Regions from separate parts of the Kitasatospora sp. NPDC001527 genome, predicted to be linked through region 3. Evidence: riboswitches for the same ligand, from Rfam matches in the RefSeq annotation. Region 3 holds a riboswitch; each other region holds the start of a gene.
What was found. Region 3 has a riboswitch for cyclic di-AMP ahead of ABT238_RS22785 (M23 family metallopeptidase). Riboswitches for the same ligand answer to the same signal wherever they lie in the genome.

Region 1 (5,139 bases), on a different contig from region 3:
GCCCGGCTCGTGAACCGAGGCCGGGCGGCCAAGCCCGGGATCCTCCAGCCTGCCATCTGCGGTGTCCCCTCCTGGTCGCGACGGTGCCCCGCCGTCCACCCTACGGGGTGAACGGCGGGGCACCGGTCAGGCGTGCGCTACCGGGCGTCCGGCGATACCGGCCGGGCGCCGCCGGGCGGGCTCAGCCCTCGTGCTTGAACCGCGGGAAGGCGCCGCGGCCGGCGTACTCGGCGGCGTCGTCGAGGATCTCCTCGATGCGCAGCAGCTGGTTGTACTTGGCGACCCGCTCGGAGCGGGCCGGGGCGCCGGTCTTGATCTGGCCGCAGTTGGTGGCGACGGCCAGGTCGGCGATGGTGACGTCCTCGGTCTCGCCGGAGCGGTGCGACATCATGCAGCGGTAGCCGTTGCGCTGGGCCAGCTCGACGGCGTCCAGGGTCTCGGTCAGCGAGCCGATCTGGTTGACCTTCACCAGCAGCGCGTTGGCGGTGCCGGTCTCGATGCCGCGGGCCAGGCGGGCCGGGTTGGTGACGAACAGGTCGTCGCCGACCAGCTGGACCTTGTCGCCCAGCTTCTCGGTCATGGCCTTCCAGCCGTCCCAGTCCGACTCGTCCAGCGGGTCCTCGATGGAGACCAGCGGGTAGGCGGCGACCAGGCCGGCGTAGTACTCGATGAGCTCGGCGGAGGTGAGCGCCTTGCCCTCGAACTGGTAGGCGCCGTCCTCGTAGAACTCGGAGGAGGCGACGTCCAGGGCGAGCGCGACGTCCTTGCCCGGCACGTAGCCGGCCTTCTGGATGGCCTCGACGATGAGGTCCAGGGCCTCGCGGTTGGAGTCCAGGTTCGGGGCGAAGCCGCCCTCGTCGCCCAGGCCGGTCGACAGACCGCGCTCCTTCAGCACGCCCTTGAGGGTGTGGTAGACCTCGACGCCCCAGCGGACGGCCTCGGAGAAGGACTCCGCGCCGATCGGGGCGATCATGAACTCCTGGATGTCGACGTTGGAGTCCGCGTGCGAGCCGCCGTTGAGGATGTTCATCATCGGGACCGGCAGGACGTGCGCGTTCGGGCCGCCCAGGTAGCGGAACAGCGGCAGGTCGCTGGCCTCGGAGGCGGCGTGCGCGACGGCCAGCGAGACGCCCAGGATGGCGTTGGCGCCGAGCGAGGACTTGTCCGGGGTGGCGTCCAGGTCGAGCATGGCCTGGTCGATCAGGCGCTGCTCGGTGGCGTCGTAGCCGACCAGCTCCGGGCCGATCTGCTCGATGACGGCCAGGACGGCCTTCTCCACGCCCTTGCCGAAGTAGCGGTTCTTGTCGCCGTCGCGGAGCTCCAGCGCCTCGAAGGCACCGGTGGAGGCACCCGACGGGACGGCGGCACGGCCGGTGCTGCCGTCGTCGAGGCCGACCTCGACCTCGACCGTGGGGTTGCCGCGCGAGTCGAGAATCTCACGGGCTACGACGACATCGATGGACGGCACGAGGCATCTCCTAGCGGAAGCAGGTTCGGCTGACGGTGGGTGCAGTCGGCCGGACGATTGCGGAGTCGTTACGACCAGAGCCTAACCGCACGGGCTGTCCGGGCCACGTCGACCTCGGCTCCGTCTCAGCGTGTGGCCCGGCTACCCACCGGTAGTTCACCTGGTTGCCCGGCCGGAGAGGTCCGGATGCGGACGAAGGGGGCCCAATCGGCCCCCTCCGTCCGCTCGGCCGGACCTCGCCGGTCGAACGGGTGTCAGCCGAGGGTCAGGACCTGGCCGGGGACGATCAGGTTCGGGTCGGCGCCGATGGTGCCGCGGTTGCCGTCGTACAGGGCGTGCCAGCCGCCGGAGACGCCCTGGCCGGCGGCGATCCCGGCGAGGGTGTCGCCGGAGCGGACGGTGTAGCCCTGGCCGGCCGACTGCTGCGGGGCGGCGGGGGCGCTCTGGGCGGCCTGGCCGGCGTACTGCTGGTAGACGCTCTGGTGGCTGGTCCAGTACCAGGCGCCGTTGCTCTGGTACCAGTACACCTTGGCGTCGGCGTCCCAGCCGGCCTTGCCGGAGAAGGCCGGGGACTGCGGAGCCTGCTGCTGGACCTGCGGGGCCTGCTGCTTGGGCTGCGGCGTCTGCTGCTTGGGCTGCTGCTGGGCGCTCTGCGGCGCGTACTGCCGGGCCTGCGGCTTGGCGGCCTGCTGCTGCGGCTGGGCCTGCGGAGCGGCGGCCGGCTTCGGGGCGGCGGCCTTCGGGGTCTGCTGCTGCGGCTGGGCCTGCGGCTTCGGGGCGGCCGGCTTGGCGTCCGTCGAGGTGTCGACCGCCGCCGGGGCGCCGCCCTTGCTCAGGCCGGCCTTCTTGGAGCAGACCGGCCAGGCGCCCGGGCCCTGCGAGGCGAGGACCTTCTCGGCGACCGCTATCTGCTGCGCCTTCGAGGCCTGGTTGGCCTGCGGCGCGTAGGCGGCGCCGCCGTACGCCTTCCAGGTGCTGGGGGTGAACTGGAGGCCGCCGTAGAAGCCGTTGCCGGTGTTGATGCTCCAGTTGCCGCCGCTCTCGCACTGGGCGACCGCGTCCCAGGTGGAGACCGGGGCGGCGGAGGCGCCGGTGGCGCTCAGGATGGGCATGGCCAGCCCGACGCCGGCGACACCGGCGACGGCGATGGCCTTCTCGGCCTGGGTACGGCGACGGTGACGACCGGTTCCAACGAACAGCATGACGAGGTCCCTCTCCGCACGCCTGCGAGGTGAGCTGTCGGGTTCGGACCGGGAGGTGGCCCGGCCGCGCGGAGGCGGCTTCACCCCTAGCCGTGGGAGACGGCACGAAACCTGGTTCCCCCGCCCCTGCCCAGGGTTCTGGTCGGTTTCCCGTGACGCGGCGGGCAGGACTCGGCGTTCCGCGGACGGGGCCCGCAGCGGCGGGCTCCACGGAGAGTAGACAGATCTTCAGAGCAATCACAAGCTCATATCGTCGATATCACACGAACATCACGTCACGTGATGGATTGCCTACCAACCGAAGCGGTATGTCCGGATTGATGCGGGTTCAGACCCCTGTGAAACACGGTTCGGAGAGCATCCGTCAGCGTGTCGTGGGTGTCCGTCAGGCCTCGCAGGCGCCGCCGGGAACGGCCAGGTCAGGCCTTTTCTCCGGCGTGAATTCCACCGGAAGTTCACGAAGTCCACGCATGATCAGACCACCGCGCCAGCGCAGGTCCCCGGGGTCGGCGGCGAGCCGAAGGTCCGGCAGCCGGGTCAGCAGGGTGGCCAGCGCGGCCCGCCCCTCCAGCCGCGCCAGCGGCGCGCCGATGCAGTAGTGGATGCCGTGCCCGAACCCCAGGTGCGGGTTGTCCGTCCGGGCCAGGTCCAGGGTGTTCTCGTCGGCGAACCGCGCCGGGTCCCGGTCCGCCGCCGCGAGCACCACCAGCACCGGGTCGCCGACCGGGATCTCCACCCCGCCGATGGTCAGCGGACTGGCCGCGAACCGCCAGGTGGCCAGCTCCACCGGCCCGTCGTAGCGCAGCAGTTCCTCGATCCCGGTCTCCAGCAGCGCGCTCTCGCCGCGGCCGACCGACTCCTGGAGCAGGGCGCGCTGCCCCGGGTTGCGCAGCAGCGCGTACACGCCGTTGCCGATCAGGTTGACCGTCGTCTCGAAGCCGGCGAACAGCAGGATGAAGGCCATCGCCGCGGCCTCGTTCTCGGTCAGGTGCTCGCCGTGGTCGCTGGCCCGGATCAGCCCCGAGATCAGGTCGTCGCCGAGGTCCGCCCGCTTGCGGTGGATCAGCTCCGCCAGGTAGGCCCGCATCCGCTTCACCGCGCGCCCCACGCCGCCGCGCTGACCGCTGCCGTGGCCCGGTTTGGTGTGTCGCAGCATCATCCCGGCCCAGTCCCGGAAGTCGTCCTGGTCCTCGGCGGGCACCCCGAGCAGGTCGCAGATCGCGTAGATGGGGAGCGGGAACGCGAACTCGTGGATGAGGTCGGCGGACCCGCGGGCCGCGAAGCCGTCGATCAGCCGGTCGGTCAGCTGCTGCACCCGCGGCTCGAACGCCGCCACCCGGCGCGGCGTGAACGCCTTGGACACCAGCCGGCGCAGCCGGGTGTGGTCCGGCGGGTCGATGTTCAGCAGGTGCGTCATGAGGTCGGCCTGGCGCTCGCCCGGGATGCCGACCCGGCCGGTGCGGTGGGCCTGCTCGCTGTGGTGCACCGGGTTCTTGGAGAGCCGGCTGTCCGCGAGCGCCTGCCGGGCGTCCGCGTACCGGGTGACCAGCCACGCCTCCACCCCGCTCGGCAGGGTGGTCCGGTGCACCGGCTCGTGCTCGCGCAGCCACGCGTACGCGGGGTACGGATCGGCGGCGAACTCCCAGGTGAACAGGGGCGGGCGGGCGGGGTCGGGCTGAGCTGGCATGGGTCGACGGTATCCCGGGCGTGTCCGGGCCACCGCACGGCGTGCGCGCGGCCGTCGGGGCGGCCGTCGGGGCCGCGTCCGAAGCCCGTCGTGCACGGCAGGCGTGAGCCTGGTCACCTGAGGGGTAATTCCTGTTGCGGAGGGTCAGGACGTGCCTACGATCCTCCGCAAGATGTCCGTGGGCGCCGGTGCGGAGCCGCCCACAGGGAGGAGCAGGGCCATGCGGGACACCGGTTCGGTCGTCGTGATCGCCGTACTCGACGGCGGGTCGGGGGCTGACCTCGCCCGCCGGCTCACCGCCGCGGGGGCCGCCGGCGTGCTGATCGCCGACCAGCGGGTCGGGATCGCCGAGGACCTCGCCACCGAGCTCGACCGACCGGGCTGCCCGGTCGTCGGCGTCTGCGGGGACGTCCGCCGCCCCAGCGACGTCGCCGCGCTGGTCGACACCACCGAGAAGCACCTCGGCCCGATCGACCTGTTCTGCGTGGCCGGGCCGGGCGGCGAGCGGATCGTCTCGCTCTCCGACCTGCCCGACCACCTCGACCTGGAACGGCTCGCCGAGCTCGTCGCCCTGGTCGGCGAGGCGATCGGCGAGGTCGTCGTCCCGGCGCGGCGCCGTCCGCTGGAGGACGCCGCCGCCTGAGGCCCCGGCCGGCCCGCTACGGCGCGGGCTCCAGGCCCTCGGCGGCGCGCACCTCGTCCCGGTAGCCGCGCGCCGCGGCCCGCAGCGCGGCGTCCACGTCCACCCCGGCGTCGTGCGCGCGCTGCGCCACCGCGAGCAG
Region 2 (5,139 bases), on a different contig from region 3:
ACCTGGCGGAGCTGACGGCGCTGGGCCGGCCGATGCCGGACGAGCTGGCCGGGGACTTCACGGCGTTCGAGGAGGCCGCGGTCCGGGTGGCGCTGGAGCTGGCCGGCGCGTGGACGGTGCCGGGGCTGCCTCGGCTGCTGGTGGAGGAGTTCCCGGAGCTGGCGCCGGAGCCGGGCCAGGAGGAGATCGACGCCTACCTGGCGGGCCTGGAACCGGCGGAGGGGTTCGAGGAGGACGGGGCGGAATAGCGCCGGTCCGGCGGGACCGTGGATTCGAGCCACCGGGCGGTCGATTCCGGCACTCCTCAAGGGATTCGGGGCCGGCCGCGATTGATGGATCGCACGCGGTGGAATCGCTTGGCCATGTGAAGCGTGACATATCACATGCGCTCCACGGTTCCCTTTGCCCGTTCTCGAAGGAGAGAATTCTGATGAATCGTTTCTCCGCCATCCTGGCGGCCGCCACCGCGCTGTCCTCGCTCGGTGTCGCGGGCGCCGCCCAGGCCACCGCGCAGACCACGGGCACGACGGCGACCACCGCGGCCGCCGCGACGAGCACCTGCGCCAACGGCTTCGCCGGTGTCCTCCAGAACCGCGTCTGCGTCACGGTCGACGGCGCCGGCGTGACGGCCGGCGGCTACACGACGCCGACCCCCGGCTGGACGGCGCAGGACGCCTCGTACAGCCTGACCCTCGGCGTCGTCGGCGGCGCGTCGCTCGGCACCGACAGCGGGACCGGCATACTCCCGCCCGGCGGGCGCGGGTTCGGCTACCTCGCGGCCACCGCGCCGTGCGGCTCCACCGTGACGGCCACCCTCGTGACCACCACGTGGGGCTACGGGGCGACCGCGACCGTCACCGCGCCCGTCACCTGCTGATCCCCCCTTGGAAGAACTCCGCCCCGCCGGACGCGATCCGGCGGGGCGGAGCCCTCACAGTGTCCGACGGGAGGCGTCAGGGGGTGACGCCGTGCTGCTCGAACCAGCTCTCCGGGTCGACGGGGGCGCCGCCGCCGGGGCGGACCTCGACGTGCAGGTGGGCGCCGGTGACGTTGCCGGTGGCGCCGACCTTGCCGATCTGCTGGCCGGGGACGACCTTGCCGGAGCCCTTGATGATCGAGGAGAGGTGGCAGTACCAGATCTCGGTGCCGTCGGGCAGGGTCTCGACGATCCGGTAGCCGTAGGCGCCGGCCCAGCCGGCCGAGGTGATGGTGCCCTGGCCGACCGCGTAGACGGGTTCGCCCTGGTCGGCGGCGAAGTCGAGGCCGGTGTGCAGGTGGGCCCAGTAGCGGGCGCTCTGCCCGTAGTGGGCGGAGAGCCGGTAGTCCTTCACCGGCAGCTTGATGGCGGCGAGCTTGGCCTTCTCGGCCTCCTCGGCGGCGCGCCTGGCCTGCTCCTGCTGGGCGATCTGGGCGGCCCGCTTGGCCTCGGCCTCCTGGGCGGCCTGGACGCGGGCGTTCTCCTCGGCCGCGGTGCGCTGGCTGTCGGCCTGCAGCTGGATGCGGGCGGCGAGGGCGAGGCCGGGGTCGGCGGAGAGCGCGACCGGCTGTTCGTCGGGCGCCTCGACCGCCGGCGCGGCGGCCGGGGTGGCGGAGGCGAAGCCGGTGGCGCCCAGGGTGGCGGCGACGGCGGTGACGCCGAGCAGCGGGGCGGTGCCGCGGGTCTGGCGGGGCATCCGGTGCCGGCTGGTCGGGTCGGCCGGCGGGGCGGTCTCGTCGGCGGGGCCGCCGAACGGGCCGTGCCCGGTGTACGGGCCCGGGTGGTCGAGCAGCCGGGTGCCGGTGGAGGAGCCGGACGGATGTGCCGGGGTGTGCGTCGACGCCACGGAGGCGCGCTCCTTTCCTTCCTTCGCGCCTACCGGGTTAGCTGACGGGTTCGGAGCAGGAAGGTCTCCTACGGCTGGGCCTGGACGGGGCCTGACCCGGCCGATTCACCCCAAGGAACGTGGTTCCCCGGCTCCCTGGCCTGCCCGGAGGCCGGCCGGCGGGATTAGGCGACGGCGCACGGTGCCGTCTGGGTACGGCGTTGCGGACCGCGCTGCGTTATCAAACGTTAATCCGAGAGCCCCCCGATTCCAAGCCATCCGTTGGTGACGGCGGGATACGGATCGGGCACCACGCTGCCCGGTGGGCGATTTGGGACGTTTGATGACAACTGACACTACCGAACGTGTCGGGACGTCAACGAACGGCCCCTCACTTGAGTACGCCTACTCATGTGCGGGCGGGCGCGGCGCGGCCATCCTGGCGCCCATGAGCACACCGATGCAGTCCCGCACCACGGCCGCGTACTACATCCAGGCCGTGCTGTCCTTCACCCTCTCCGCCGCCGCCCTCGGCATCGGGATCGCCTTCCTCCCGGTGGAGCCCTGGACCCGGGCGTTCCTCGCCCTCGGCCTGCTCTACACGATCACCTCCACGTTCACCCTGTCCAAGGTGGTCCGGGACCGGCAGGAGACCACCGAGCTGGTGACCCGGGTCGACCAGGCGCGGCTGGACAAGCTGCTGACCGAGCACGACCCGTTCAAGGTCGAGGGCGTCTGAGCCGCCCCGCGGGCGGGCCGGTCGTGCCGGACGCGCCGATAGCTTGACGGCTAAGGCTATTAGCCTTAGCTTTATGGCTATCGGCGCTCCGCCGACGGTCCCGCCCCAGGAGGCTCCCCATGAACGGCACCACCGCTCCCGTCACCCGCCACCTCGACCTGCCCGGCGGCCGGATCGCCTTCGACGACACCGGGCGCGGCGAGGGCGCCCCGGTCGTCCTGCTCCCCGGGATGCTCGACAGTCGGGCCGCGTACCGGCACCTGCGCCCGCTGCTGGCCGCCGCCGGCCGCCGGGTGATCACCATGGACCTGCGCGGCTTCGGCGAGTCCTCGATCCTCTGGGACGACTACTCCCCCGCCGCGATCGCCGGTGACGTCCTCGCCCTGCTGGACCACCTGGGCATCGAGCGGGCCGTGCTGGCGGGCAGTTCCTACACCGGCGCCAGCGTCGTCAGGGCCGCCGGGGACGCCCCCGAGCGGGTCGCCGGGATCGTCCTGATCGACGCCTTCGTCGAGAACGTGCCGGCGGGCGCCCTGCAGCGCCTGGCGGTCGGCGCGATGGGCGCGCTGCTGGTGCGCTCGCCCGCGTTCTGGGGCCTCTACCACCGCAGGATGGCCTACCCGGGCCCCAAGCCGGCCGACCACGAGGAGTACGTGGCCGCGCTGGTCGCCGCGATGCGCACCCCCGGCCGCAGGACCGCCACCCGCGGCTACGTGCGCGGCGACTCGGCGCCCACCGGCTGGACCGCCGCCGTGCGCTGCCCGGCGCTGGTCGTGATGGGCTCGAAGGATCCCGACTTCGGGAAGCCGGAGCTGGTCGCCGACCGGCAGGCCGCCGCGCTGAACGCGCGCAAGGTGATGATCGAGGGGGCGGGACACTACCCGATGGCCGACCACCCGCGGGCCACGGCCGACGCCCTGCTGTCCTTCCTCGCCGGCCTGGCCTGAGCGCCGCCGCCCCCGCCCCGCGCCCGTCCCGCCGTCCCGACCCGCCCGATCCCGTCCCGCACCGCACCGCACCGCACCCAGCCAGGAGAACCGCATGCCCCGAGTCGGACTGACCCCCGAGCAGGTCGTCGGCCACGCCCTCGCCCTCATCGACGAGCAGGGCCCCGAGGCCCTCACCCTGGCCGCCGTGGCCGCCCGCGCCGGGGTCGCCACCCCCTCGCTGTACAAGCACGTCAGCGGCGGCCTGGCCGAGCTGCGCCGGCTGGTGGCCGTCCGGGTGACCGAGGAGCTGGCCGACCGGCTCGCCGAGGCGGCGCTCGGCCGCAGCGGGGACGCCGCGGTCGCCGCCGTCCTGCGGGCGTACCACGCGTACGCCACCGAGCGCCCGCACCGCTACGCGGCCCTGCCGCAGGCGCCGCAGCCGGACCAGGACCTGACCGAGGCGGCCGGCCGGCTGGTCGGGGTGATCGTCGCGGTGCTGCGCGGGTACGGACTGGAGGGGTCCGAGGCGATCCACGCCGCCCGCACCTTCCGCTCGCTGGCCCACGGCTTCGCCGCGCTGTCGACCGGCGGCGCCTTCCAGCTCGCCGAGGACCTCGGGCGGACCCAGGACCGCATGATCACCGTGCTGACCGCCGGCCTGCGCGACTGGCCGCGCCCCTGAGCGGCGGCCCGGGGAGGCCCGGTAACCGCGGGGAGCGGGGAACGCCGAAGGGCCCGGAGCGGGATGCTCCGGGCCCTTCGGTGTGGTGTGGGGCTAACAGGACTTGAACCTGTGGCCTCTTCCTTATCAGGGAAGCGCTCTAACCGTCTGAGCTATAGCCCCGTACCGTCCGGCCCGCCTGGCGGCGGACGTCGTACGGAGAAGGGTACCGGACCCGGCGGGGGTCTCCGCACACCGGGCGTCCCCGGAAACTCGGGCGCCCCGGGACCCGCCGTTCTCCCCACGCCTCACCCGCTTAAGAAATAAGGTATTAAGAATTAACTGCCCCATAAGGAACCGGAGAGGCCGGCCGTCCCGTGGACCCGCGCAGCAGCCCCACCGCGCGCAGTGCCATGCGCTGCGTCCGCTTATTGCTCGGCTGCACCAGCGCCGCCGAACTGCTCGGCACCGTGCTCGCCGAGGGCCCGGGCTGGATCACCGGCGAGGGCTCGGCCCTCTATCTGCTGGACGGCGCCGGAATGCTCCGGCTCTCCGCCTCGCACGGCCTGCCCGACTGGGCGCACGAGCGCTACAGCGTGGTCGACCCGGCCAGTGAGCTGCCCGCCGCGATGGCCCTGAAGCTGCGCCGCCCCTATCTGCTGAGCCCCGAACGCACCAGCGTCGACTACCCGAACCGGAACGCCGGGATGGGCACCGGGATGGTCGCCGTCATCACCCTGCCGATGGTGGTCGACGAGCAGCCGATCGGCGTGCTCGCCCTCGCGCTCGCCCACCGGGGCGCCGTCCCGCAGCGCGACCTGGACGTGCTGGAGACCCTGGCGGACGCCTGCGCGCACCGGCTGGCCTACCTGCTGGAGCACGCCGGAGCGCTCACGGCGCCGCGCACCGGGGGCGCCGCGCCGCACGGGGTGCGCCCCGGGCCCCGCGCCGACGGCGACCCGGCCGCCGGCACGGCCCACCCGCTGCTCTCGCTCGCCGTCCGCGCCG
Region 3 (5,139 bases):
CCACTGGAACACCGTGACCGCCCAGCCGCCGAGGTGCTCGCCGAGCGGGTCGAAGAACAGGCTGGTGCCGTCCTTGCCCGGCACCAGGCCCTGGGCGACCTCCACCGCGTGCCGCACGCCGTTGCCGGAGACGATCATCCAGGAGACGAGGACGTAGAACAGCCCGACCCCGACCACCGAGATCAGCGTCGCCCTCGGCACCACCCGCTTCGGGTCGCGGGACTCCTCGCCGTACATCGCGGTGGACTCGAAGCCCACCCAGGAGCAGAACGCGAAGAACAGCCCCAGCCCGGCGCCCGCCGACCCGGCCCCGTCCACGCCGCGGAAGGCGTTCAGCGGATCGACCGCCCGCCCGACGATCCCGTCCGGCCCGCCGCCGGTGAGCAGCACGGCCAGCGAGACGGCGCCCAGCACGGCGACCTCCAGCACCAGCGCCACCCCGAGCACCCGCGCGGTCAGGTGCAGGTCGAACCAGGCCATCACCCCGATCACCAGCAGCCCGAGCGCCGCGTACCAGCCCCAGGGCGGCTCCACCCCCAGCTGCGCGGCGACCAGCCCGCGCAGCGCGTACGCGAAGAAGCCGATCACCGCCGCCTCGAAGACGATGTAGGCGAGCACCGCCAGCAGACCCGACGCCATCCCGACGACCCGGCCGAGCCCGTGCGAGATGTAGCCGTAGAACGCCCCGGCCGAGGTGAGATGGCGGGCCATCGCCACGTAGCCGATCGAGAAGACGGTGAGCACCAGGGTCGCGAAGACGTACGCGGCGGGCGCGCCGGCGCCGTTGCCCTGGCCGATGACGATCGGGAGGTTGCCGGTCATCGCGGTGATCGGCGCCGCCGTGGCGACCGCCATGAACACCACGCCCGGCAGGCCGACCGAGTCCGCCTTCAGCCGGTCCACCTCCGGGCGCGACTCCGCCTGCCCGCTCTGGTCGGCCATCCGGCCCCCTTCACCCGCCGTGGCTGTGCCGCCCGCCGGACCGGTCGGACGATGACTGCCCGACAGCATCGGGGCGCGGCGGGCGAGCCCGCAACGAGAGGTGACCCGCCGTCACCCTCACAGGGTTGACGCGCCGTTCGAAGCCCCGGTCGTCCCGTTCGACCGGAAACGGCGACGGCCGGCCCGGCCCGCGAGAGGTCTCGCGAACCGGGCCGGCCGGACGGGCGTGTCCCGCGCCCGTCGGTCCACTGGAGGTGCGGCGATCACCCGGTCGAGCGGTCACCCGACATGACCATTCCGGAGGAGTCGTTTCGCCCCGCACCCAGCGGTGGCTGGTGCGATCCGGCCCGAGGGTCAGATCGAGACGCCGTGCGCCCGCAGGTAGGCGATCGGGTCGATGTCCGAGCCGTACTCCGAGCCAGTGCGGACCTCGAAGTGCAGGTGCGGGCCGGTCACGTTGCCGGTCGCGCCGGAGAGGCCGATCTGCTGGCCGACGGTGACGGTCTGGCCGACCTTGACGCCGATCGAGGACAGGTGCGCGTACTGGGCGTACTTGCCGTCGGCGAGCTTGATCTCGACCTCGTTGCCGTAGGCGCCGCCGTTGCCGGCCTTCACCACGGTGCCGGCCGCGATGGCGCGCAGCGGGGTCCCGGTCGAGGCGACGAAGTCGGCGCCGGTGTGGTGACCGGAGGCCCACATCGAGCCGGCCACGCCGTAGGCGGTGCCGAGCTTCGGGTTGGCCAGCGGGGCGACGAAGCCGGAGGTGGCGGCGACGACCGGGGTCGCCACCGGGGCGGCGACGGTCTGGGGCTGGACGGCGGGCTTGACGGCCGGGGCGGCCGGCTTGGCGGCGGTGGTGGCGGGGGCGGCCGGCTTCGGGGCGGCCGGCTTCACCGCGTCCTGCGAGACCTTCGGCTTGGCGGCGGGCGCGGCCGGCTTGGCGGCCGGGGCGGCCTTGGCGCCGAGCGCGAGCTGCTGGCCCGGGAAGATGAGGTTCGGGTTGGCGCCGATGACCGAGCGGTTGTGCTCGTACAGCGCCTGCCAGCCGCCGTCCACGTTCTTCGCGGCGGCGATCTTCGAGAGGGTGTCCCCACCGACGACCTTGTAGCTGTCCGCGACCGGGGCGGCGGCCGGGGCGGCCGGGGCGGCGGGAGCGGCCGGAGCGGTCTTCGCGGCCGGAGCGGTCTTCGCGGCCGGGGCGGCCGGGACCTCGTGGGCCTGGGCGGTGACGGTGGTCACCAGCGGGAGGGCGAAGGCGGCACCGGTGACGGCGGTGGCGATGCCGATCCGGGCGGCGCGGGGCAGGGCGATACGACGAGCCTGTGCGGGCATGGAAAATGTCCTCTCCGACGCCTGCGAGGTGAGCTGTCGGGTTCGGGCTGGAGTTGCCCGGCCGCGTGAAAGGCGGCTTCACCCCAAGCCGGTCCGCGAAGAATTCGGGTCCGGCGACTTACCTGTGGGTCCCCCGCTCCTGCCGTACAGAGTTCGTTGCGTACCACCGGGCAGCGGCAGGACTAGGCGTTCCACCCGGTGGCCACCCGGGCTGACGCCGGGCGGTCGCTGAACTAAAACTCATCCGTTCGGGTGAAGCAATGTCGATCTCCACGACCCGGGACCAAAGTCCGCACCCCCGTGACACTCCGCCGAAAAGGCATGCACAGTACGCACACAATCCATTCACAGTGCGCAGGTGATCCACGACCCTGCGCCGACATCGGAGTCGGTACGCACACGATCACTCACGCAGCGGAGATCCCCCGACACACCCCCGGTGACCCTTGTCACGTCGGCCCCGCGGGACGGACCATGGGCCGTGGCCACCTCCGAGGCCGGCACCCTGCGGTTGAGCACCGCGCGGGGTCGCTGGGTACTTCTGGCGACGGTGCTCGGCTCCAGCATGGCGATGCTCGACGGAACCGTCGTGAACGTCGCGCTGCCCCGGATCGGCGCCGATCTCGGCGCCCAGCTCGACGCCCTGCAATGGACGCTCAACGCCTATCTGCTCACCCTGGCGGGCCTGATCCTGCTCGGCGGAGCGCTCGGCGACCGGTACGGCCGGCGCCGGGTCTTCCTGCTCGGCGTGGTCTGGTTCGCCGCCGCCTCCGCGGCCTGCGCCGCCGCGCCCACCATCGAGGTGCTGATCCTGGCGCGTGCCGTGCAGGGCATCGGCGGGGCGCTGCTCACCCCCGGCTCGCTGGCGATGCTCCAGGCGGTCTTCCACCCGGAGGACCGCTCGGCGGCCGTCGGCCTCTGGTCGGGGTTCGGCGGGGTCTCGGCGGCGGTCGGCCCGTTCCTCGGCGGCTGGCTGGTGGACGGGCCCGGCTGGCGCTGGATCTTCCTGCTGAACCTGCCGCTGGCGGCGCTGGTGGTGGTGGTCTCCGCCCGGCACGTGCCGGAGAGCCGGGACGAGTCCGCGACCGGCCGCTTCGACGTGCTCGGCGCGGTGCTGGCCGCCCTGGCGCTGGGCACGGTCACCTATGCGCTGACCGCCGCCGGGAACGGCCTGTCCGCCGTGGTCTGGGTCACCGGCGTGGCGGGCCTGCTGCTGGGCGCCGCCTTCATCACCGTCGAGCGCCGCACCCCGGAGCCGATGCTGCCGCTCGGCCTCTTCTCCTCACGGCTGTTCACCGCCGTGAACCTGGTCACCCTCGCCGTCTACGCGGCGTTCAGCGGCGTCTTCTTCCTGCTGGTCGTCCAGTTGCAGATCGTCTCCGGCTTCTCCCCGCTGGTCTCCGGGCTGGCCCTGGTGCCGATCACCGTGATCATGCTGGCGCTGTCCGCCCGGGCCGGCCAGCTGGGCAAGCGGATCGGCCCCCGGCTGCCGCTCACCGTCGGCCCGATGCTCTGCGCGGCGGGCGTGCTGCTGATGCTGCGGATCGGCCCCGACGCCTCGTACTGGACGGACGTGCTGCCCGCCGCCGCGGTGATGGGCAGCGGCATGGTGCTGCTGGTCGCCCCGCTGACCGCCACCGTGCTGGCGGCGGTGGAGGTGCGGCACGCGGGCATCGCCAGCGGCGTCAACAACGCCGCGGCCCGGGCGGCCGGCCTCTTGGCGGTCGCCGCGCTGCCCGCGCTGGCCGGCCTGAGCGGCGACGCCTACCGGGTCCCCGACGCGGTTGACTCCGCCTTCCGCACGGCGATGCTGATCTGCGCCGGGCTGCTCGTGGCCGGCGGTCTGATCGCGCTGGTCACCGTGCACGGCAACGTCCTGGCCCCGGAGGACGCGCACCCGGTGGCCGAGCCGGACTGCCGCTACGCGTGCGCCACCAACGCCCCGCCCCTGGACCCCGGCCACCCCGCCGCCACCCGGGCCGAGCACGGCGAGAGCCCCGCCGTCTGACCGGCGACGGGGCGGTGACTCGCCTGCCCGGGGCGCTCCGGCCATTCGGCACCGGCGCCCCCCCGGTTCGGGGCGTCACCTGCCCGCCCCGAACCGGGGCGGGCAGACGGCGCTTCGTCAGAGAATGTCGCCCGGCGCGTACTTGGCGGCCTCCGGGTACGCGGCCGCGACGGCCTCGATCTGCCGGACGACCTCGGCGACCTGCGCCCCGGCCGCACCGGTGAAGGACAGCCGGTCGGCCAGCAGCGCGTCCAGCGCGGCCCGGTCCAGCGGGATCCGCTCGTCGTTCGCCAGCCGGTCCAGCAGCTCGTTCTCCCGGGCGCCGGCCCGCATCGCGAGCGCGGAGGCGACGGCGTGCTCCTTGATGACCTCGTGCCCGGTCTCCCGGCCGACGCCCGCCCGAACCGCGCCCATCAGCACCTTGGTGGTGGCCAGGAACGGCAGGTAGCGGTCCAGCTCGGCCTCGATCACGGCCGGGAAGGCACCGAACTCGTCGAGGACGGTCAGGAAGGTCTCCAGCAGGCCGTCGAAGGCGAAGAAGGCGTCCGGCAGCGCGACCCGGCGGACCACCGAGCAGGAGACGTCGCCCTCGTTCCACTGGTCGCCGGCCAGCTCGCCGGTCATCGACGCGTAGCCGCGCAGGATCACGGCCAGGCCGTTGACCCGCTCGCAGGAGCGGGTGTTCATCTTGTGCGGCATCGCCGAGGAGCCGACCTGGCCCTCCTTGAAGCCCTCGGTCACCAGCTCGTGGCCGGCCATCAGGCGGATGGTCTTGGCCAGGCTGGACGGCGCGGCCGCCAGCTGGACGAGGGCGGTCAGCACCTCGAAGTCCAGCGAGCGCGGGTAGACCTGGCCGA

Region 1: another riboswitch for cyclic di-AMP. It lies ahead of ABT238_RS21540 (transglycosylase family protein); the one in region 3 lies ahead of ABT238_RS22785 (M23 family metallopeptidase).
Region 2: another riboswitch for cyclic di-AMP. It lies ahead of ABT238_RS03650 (M23 family metallopeptidase); the one in region 3 lies ahead of ABT238_RS22785 (M23 family metallopeptidase).

The regions. Positions count from the first base shown of each region.
Region 1 covers NZ_JBEPAM010000023.1:101,993-107,131, reverse strand. The annotation lists gene ABT238_RS21550 (FtsB family cell division protein) at 1-32, opposite strand, end outside; gene eno (phosphopyruvate hydratase) at 182-1,468, opposite strand; gene ABT238_RS21540 (transglycosylase family protein) at 1,723-2,670, opposite strand; cyclic di-AMP (ydaO/yuaA leader) riboswitch at 2,676-2,824, opposite strand; gene ABT238_RS21535 (cytochrome P450 family protein) at 3,056-4,357, opposite strand; gene ABT238_RS21530 (SDR family NAD(P)-dependent oxidoreductase) at 4,578-5,000, shown strand; gene ABT238_RS21525 (nucleoside triphosphate pyrophosphohydrolase) at 5,017-5,139, opposite strand, start outside.
Region 2 covers NZ_JBEPAM010000003.1:24,271-29,409, forward strand. The annotation lists gene ABT238_RS03640 (hypothetical protein) at 1-248, shown strand, start outside; gene ABT238_RS03645 (hypothetical protein) at 431-877, shown strand; gene ABT238_RS03650 (M23 family metallopeptidase) at 954-1,823, opposite strand; cyclic di-AMP (ydaO/yuaA leader) riboswitch at 1,836-2,004, opposite strand; gene ABT238_RS03655 (YiaA/YiaB family inner membrane protein) at 2,251-2,541, shown strand; gene ABT238_RS03660 (alpha/beta fold hydrolase) at 2,661-3,488, shown strand; gene ABT238_RS03665 (TetR/AcrR family transcriptional regulator) at 3,583-4,152, shown strand; tRNA gene ABT238_RS03670 (tRNA-Ile) at 4,241-4,314, opposite strand; gene ABT238_RS03675 (SpoIIE family protein phosphatase) at 4,509-5,139, shown strand, end outside.
Region 3 covers NZ_JBEPAM010000026.1:35,883-41,021, reverse strand. The annotation lists gene ABT238_RS22790 (APC family permease) at 1-942, opposite strand, end outside; gene ABT238_RS22785 (M23 family metallopeptidase) at 1,297-2,274, opposite strand; cyclic di-AMP (ydaO/yuaA leader) riboswitch at 2,278-2,445, opposite strand; gene ABT238_RS22780 (MFS transporter) at 2,756-4,282, shown strand; gene purB (adenylosuccinate lyase) at 4,400-5,139, opposite strand, start outside.